DNA from 2 places in the Acidihalobacter yilgarnensis genome. Region 2 is predicted to be linked to the other one. Evidence: predicted binding sites of a transcription regulator. Region 2 holds the regulator's gene; the other holds the start of a gene.
What was found. The regulator FNR, encoded in region 2, switches genes on or off when oxygen is low (the NO sensors DNR and NnrR bind a similar motif). The targets are predictions, from matches to a motif close to TTGATNTANATCAA.
Positions count from the first base shown of each region.

Region 1 (3,411 bases), 1.1 Mb from region 2:
CCTGTGGTCGGCGTGCCCTTGCCGTTCATGAGCTACGGCGGCACCTCCCTCGTGACCATGGCCGCGGCGATGGGCTTGCTACAAAGCATTGCCGGCCACCGCCGGCTGATGCGCTAGACCACGTCGCCGGCAGCCGCTCGACGCATGCCTAGATCACCTTGGAATAGGCCGCGCGTGCAGTCGTGAGGTACGCGTCGAAGATCATGCAGATATTGCGGATGAGCAGACGTCCAGCCGGCGTCACCTCCAGGCCTCGCGCATCCATACGTAGGAGGCCGTCGTCGCGCATGTCGGCCAGCGCCACCAGTTCGACAGCGAAATAGTCGCCGAACACGATCCCGTGCACCGTCTCGACGGCGGCGTAGTCGAGACGAAAATGACAGATCAGCGCAGAGATCACATCGCGCCGGAGCACATCGTCGGCGCTTAGCGCGACGCCGCGAAACACCGCGAGCCGGCCCGCATCCAGACGCTCGGCATATTCCGCCTCGGTCCGCACATTCTGCGCGTAAACATTGCCCAGCGAGCCGATCGCGGTCACGCCCATGGCCACGAGATCGCAATCGGCATGGGTGGAGTAACCCTGGAAGTTACGATAGAGCGTGCCCTCACGCTGAGCGACCGCCAGTTCGTCGTCCGGGCGGGCGAAGTGATCCATGCCGATGTAAATATAGCCGGCGTCACCCAGGCGGCTGATGGTGTCCTCCAGGATCGCGAGCTTATCCGCCGCGCCGGGCAGATCCTCTGTGTTGATCCGCCGCTGCGGCTTGAAGCGTTCGGGCAGATGGGCGTAGTTGAACACCGACAAACGATCCGGCGCCGCCGCGATGACCTTGTCCACCGTGGCGGCAAAGCTCGCGACGCTCTGGAACGGCAAGCCGTAGATCAGGTCGACGCTCACCGAGCGGAAACCCGCGGCGCGCGCGCGCTCAATCACCCCCAGGGTCTCCGCCTCCCCCTGGATGCGGTTGACGGCGCGCTGCACGCGGGGGTCGAAGTCCTGCACGCCCAAGCTCAGGCGATTGAAGCCGAGTTCGCCCAACAGCTCGATGGTACCCGGCCCCGCTTCGCGCGGATCGACCTCGATGGAGTATTCGCCATCCTCGGCCAGAGCGAAATGCCGGCGCGTCGCGGCCATGAGCGACGCCATCTCTGCATGCGAGAGAAAGGTCGGTGTGCCGCCGCCCCAGTGCAGCTGCGCCACCGTCCGGCCAGCGCCGAACAGCCGGGCCTGCAGCTCGATCTCGCGATGCAAGCGTTCGAGATAGGGCCCGGCGCGCGAGCGATCCTTGGTCACGATCTTGTTGCAGGCGCAGTAATAGCAGACCGTATTACAGAACGGCAGATGGAAATACAACGACAGCGCTCGCGCGCCTGCGTTGCTCGTGTGCGCCGCCTGCCGATAGCATGTTTCGTCGAAGGCTTCGTCGAACTGCACCGCGGTCGGATATGAGGTATAGCGCGGACCGGCATGATCGTAGCGGCGGATCAGGTCGGCGTCGAAACGGACTGTCTGATTGTGCGTACTCAAGGCGGCTCCCCGGCGCATCCGGTGTGCGGATCGACCGCCACACCCAGAACGTAGTGTAAGCCGGATGCAAGGCCGTGCAATTGGCCCAGATCAACTGCACGGCAATCGCCAGCCGTCCACTGCGGTGGATGACCGGCGATTCAGAAAGCAGCCGCGGGAAGGCGAAATACGCGCCGAAGTGACATCCATCGCCCTACCAGCCAGACGCGCCGCCGGCTCGGATATCCCCAACCTGTCCGATTGCTCGGGGCACCCGCCCATGCCCCGTCGGCCCGGATTCACCGATGCTATGCCGCGTCAGCCAGGCTCTTACTGACGATCTCGTACACGTCGGGCGACAGCTCCTGCGCCTTGAGGCGTTCCAGCTCGGCGCGCATCAACGCCTGGCGGCCGACGTCGTAGCGCCGCCAACGGCTAAACACCTTGACTAAACGGGCCGCGACCTGCGGGTTACGCGCGTCCAGGGCCAGCACCTGATCAGCGGCGAAGCGATAACCACTGCCGTCGGCGGCGTGAAAACCCGTCGGATTGGCCATCATGAAGCCGCCCAGCAGGGCATATACGCGATTGGGATTGCCCAGGGAAAAGGCTGGATGTGCCATCAGACGCTCGACCTCGGCGAGGGTATCCGAATGCTGCCGCGCCGCCTGCAGGCCGAACCACTTGTTCAGCACCAGGGTATCGCTCTGCCAGCGCTCGTAGAACGCGGCGAGCGCGACCCCGTACGCAGGATCTTCGGTCAGCATCAGCGCACCGAGTGCACCCATGGCATCGGTCATGTTATCGGCCTCATGAAACTGCGTCTCAGCGAGGCGCGCGCCTGCGGGGCTGTCAAGAGACGCGAGATAGACCAGCGCCAGATTGCGCAAGGCGCGCCGACCGGCCTCATCCGGCGTGTAGCGGTAGACCGCCTCCGGCGCGTGTCCGTGGTAGGCGACCAGCCACTGCGCCTCCAGTTCCGTGGCCAGCGCCCGGCGCACGTATTCGCGTGCTGCGTGAATCGCGTCCGGGTCGACGGTATCGAACTGTTCGGCGAGCCAGGCCTCGCCGGGAAGGCTCAGCATTTCAGCGCGCAGATTGGGCTCCAGGCACTCATCGCCAAGCACCGCCGCGAAGGCCTCAACGAAGCCCGCCGGCAGCGCCAGCGCCCGCCCGGCGCGTACGTCTTCAACGAGATCGAGCAGCACGGACAGCGCGAGGCGCTCGCCCGCGTCCCAACGATTGAAGGGGTCATTGTCGTGCGCGGCGAGGAAGGCAAGCGTCGACGAGACGTAGGGGTATTCCACTCGAATCGGCGCCGAGAAGCCGCGATTGAGCGAGGGCACTGGACGCACGGGCAGGCCCGTGAAACACAGTACCTGCTCGGCATCGCTCAGACGGAACACCCGGTCGGTCGCGCCGCCGTCGGTCTCGCCCTCCAGCCGCATCGGCAGGTCGGCACCGTCCGGCCCGACCAGGCCGATGCGCAGCGGGATCAGAAAGGGCAGCTTCACCGGCTGTCCGGGCGTCGGTGAGCAGGACTGGCGCAGACGCAGCGTGTAGCGTCCTGCTTCCGGCTCCCACTCGTCCTCGACCGCCACCCTCGGGTGCCGGCCTGGTCGTACCAGCGGCGGAATTGTTCAAGATCGGCGCCGTTGGCGTCGGTCATCGCGGCTAGGAAGTCGTCGGTGGTCACCGCCTGTCCGTCGTGGCGCTTGAAGTACAGGTCCATGCCGCGCCGGAAGCCATCGCGTCCGAGCAAGGTCTCGTACATGCGTACGACCTCGGCGCCCTTCTCGTACACCGTCACGGTGTAGAAGTTGTTGATCTCCATGTAGGCGGCCGGACGCACCGGGTGCGCCATGGGACCGGCATCCTCCGCGAACTGATGGGTGCGCAGT
Region 1 is NZ_CP017415.1:2,655,364-2,658,774, forward strand. Features, by position in the region: gene rodA (rod shape-determining protein RodA) at 1-117, shown strand, start outside; gene hemN (oxygen-independent coproporphyrinogen III oxidase) at 149-1,531, opposite strand; gene BI364_RS18995 (DUF3458 domain-containing protein) at 1,819-3,111, opposite strand; gene pepN (aminopeptidase N) at 3,021-3,411, opposite strand, start outside.
Region 1: a site for FNR is predicted at 1,612-1,625, ahead of hemN (oxygen-independent coproporphyrinogen III oxidase). Genes of this name have one in related genera too.

Region 2 (3,411 bases):
GGGTGGCACTGGATGGCGAAGACATTGTCGCGTGCCAGCGCAGCACAAAAGTCCACGCCATAGCTGGCCGTAGCAGCCACCAGCCCAGTCTCTGCCGGGGCTACGTAATAGCTGTGTACGAAGTAAAACCGCGACAAATCCAGGATGCCGGACCACAACGGATGCGGGCGGGATTGCTGCAGTTGGTTCCAGCCCATGTGCGGAACCTTCAAACGTTCGCCGCTCAGCGGATCGCGCGGCGAGCGTCCGAAGTAACGCACCGTACCGGGATAGACCCCGAGGCAGTCGATTCCTCCGTTTTCCTCGCTGTGTGCGAGCAGTACCTGCATACCCATGCAAATGCCCAGAAACGGCCGACTTGCAGCCGCATCGAGCACCGCGTCCACCAAGCCATGTCCCACGATTTCACGCATGCAATCGCGCGCCGCGCCTTGGCCGGGGAAGACCACCCGATCGGCGGCGCGGACAACCTCCGGTGACGACGTGAGAACCACGCGGTCTCCTGCCGGCGCCACGCGCAGTAATGCATTGGAAACCGAGCGCAGGTTGCCCATGCCGTAATCGATAATTGCCAGGACGGCCATAGCTGTGAGGACCAGTCTTGAGTGCGTATGAGGGTTAGAGCGCGCCCTTGGTCGAAGGCAGTGTGCCGGCGGCGCGGGGATCGGGCTCCACGGCCATGCGCAAGGCTCGTCCAAGGGCCTTGAACACGGTCTCGGCGATGTGGTGCGCGTTGCGACCGCGCAGGTTGTCGACCTGCAGCGTGATCGCCGCATGGTTGACGAAACCTTGAAGAAATTCGTGGATCAAATCCACATCGAAGTCACCGATGGCGGCCCGGCGATAATCGACCTCATGAGTCAGGCCCGGTCTGCCTGAACAGTCGACGACGACTCGGGATAGCGCTTCGTCCAGGGGAACATAGGCATGTCCGTAGCGGCGGATACCGCGCTTGTCGCCGAGCGCGCGTGCAAAGGCCTGTCCCAGCGTAATGCCGACATCCTCGATCGTATGATGTGCATCGATATTGAGGTCGCCCTGCGCATGTACGTCGAGATCGATCAGACCATGTCGGCCAACCTGGTCAAGCATGTGATCGAAGAAGGGCACCCCTGTTTCCAGACGGGTTTCACCCGAACCGTCCAGGTCGATGCGGACGCTGATCCTGGTCTCCAGGGTCTCGCGCTGAACCTCTGCTATGCGTCGTTCCATGATCGTGCCGGCAAGGCGATAAATCGGGGTTGAAAGCATACCATATCGCATCCAAAGCAGAACTGATTGCCCGCAACGGGACGCCCATACGCGGCCCCGCCATTTTTTGTTAAGCTAGGTCGCGCATTCGCAATCCTTGGGGGGACGCACCGCGTGGACACGTCGACTTACATCAACATCCACAATCTGTCCCGCGCCTGCAACGAATGCCAGCTACAGGATTTATGTCTGCCGCTCGGCCTTTCCCGCGGCGACATCGAGCGTCTCGACCAGATCGTCAACCGCCGCAAACCCCTGCAGCGCGGTGCGAGCCTGTTCCGCCAGGGTGATCGATTCCAGGCGCTGTATGCCGTGCGCTCCGGCTCGATCAAGAGCTACGCCACCACGAACAGTGGCGAGGAGCAGATCAACGCCTTCCACCTCCCCGGCGAAATCCTCGGGCTCGATGCCATCGGCAGCGGCATCCACCCCGAATCCTCGGTCGCCATGGAAACCACCAGCATCTGCGAACTACCGTTCGACCGCCTGCACACCCTCGCCCATGAAGTCGACGGCCTGCAACGACAATTGCTGCGCATCATGAGCCGCGAACTCAATTCCGACGAGCAGTTCATGCGCCTGCTCGCCAACCGCAGCGCCGAGGAACGGCTCGCCAGCTTCCTGCTCAACCTGGCTTCACGTTTCGAACTGCGCGGTTATTCCGGCCAGGCCTTCAATCTGAGCATGTCGCGCAGCGACATCGGAAACTATCTGGGCCTGGCGGTGGAAACCGTCAGCCGTCTGTTCACCCGCTTCCAGCAGGAAGGCCTCATCGAAGTAGACCGCAAGGCCATCACCCTCGTCGATCGCAGCCGCATGAGCGGGCTGTGCAACCTCAGTGCGACCGCTTCCGCTGGCGAGCCGCGCCACGGTTAGAAACCACCGGACTTCTCACTTCACCCCCCAGGCGCCACTCGAACTCGAAAAGTCACTGGCCCTTCATTCACCAGGGCCACCGACATCTCCGCACCGAAGCGGCCGGACGCCACAACCGCATGGCTGTCCTGCGCGCAAGCCAGCAGGTAATCGAAACACGTGCGCGCCAACACAGGCTCCGCGGCCGGCGCAAAACTCGGGCGCAGCCCCTTATCGGTATCGGCCACCAAGGTAAACTGCGGCACCAACAGCAATCCGCCGCCTACCGCTCCGAGACCCAGATTCATTCTGCCGCTGGCATCGGGGAACACGCGATAACCGAGTAGCCGCTCCAGCAGGCGATCCGCCTGCGGCAACCCATCACCGCGCTCGACGCCCACAAGCACCAGCAAACCCCAACCGATTTCTCCGATCACCGCGCCATCGACACGCACGCTGGCCTGGCTGACGCGCTGCAACAGACCGATCATGCCAACTCGGCTCCCCAAGCGTTCGTTGCGCGTACCAGTGCATCGATGATCCCCGGCTCTGCCGCGGAATGGCCCGCATCGGGCACGACCTCAAGCCGCGCATCCGGCCAGGCACGCTGTAGCGCCCAAGCTTGGTCCAGTGGGCAGATCACGTCGTAACGACCATGCACGATCACGCCCGGGATGTCGGCCAGACGATCCGCCTCTTTCAGCAGCTGCCCAGAATCCAGAAAACCGTGATGCACGAAATAGTGATTCTCGATCCGCGCGAGTGCGAGCGCGACGTAGGGATCGGAAAAGTGCTCCTCCACCGCAGGGCTCTGATACAAGGTCGCCGTACGCCCCTCCCAGACTGACCAGGCACGCGCCGCGGCCATCCGCGCCACCTCATCATCACCTACGAGACGTCGCTGGTACGCGGCGACCATATTGCCGCGCTCCGCAGGCGGGATCGGCGCAAGGAAGTCCTCCCAGTAATCTGGAAAAAGACGCCCGGCCCCGAACTGATAGAACCAATCGATATCTTCTTGCCGACACAGAAAGATACCTCGCAGAATTGCACCTCGCACGCGCGAGGGATGCGCCTCGGCATATGCCAGTCCCAGCGTCGCGCCCCAGGACCCGCCGAACACCACCCAACGGTCGATCTCCAGATATTCGCGGATGCGCTCGATGTCTTCAATCAAATGCATCGTGGTGTTGTCACGCAATTCGGCATGCGGGGTCGAACGACCGCTACCACGTTGATCGAAGAGCACGATGCGATAGATCGCCGGATCGAAAAAACGTCGATGCCAGGGCTCGCAGCCGGAAC
Region 2 is NZ_CP017415.1:151,730-155,140, reverse strand. Features, by position in the region: gene hisH (imidazole glycerol phosphate synthase subunit HisH) at 1-584, opposite strand, end outside; gene hisB (imidazoleglycerol-phosphate dehydratase HisB) at 619-1,212, opposite strand; gene fnr (fumarate/nitrate reduction transcriptional regulator Fnr) at 1,366-2,127, shown strand; gene dtd (D-aminoacyl-tRNA deacylase) at 2,148-2,597, opposite strand; gene pip (prolyl aminopeptidase) at 2,594-3,411, opposite strand, start outside.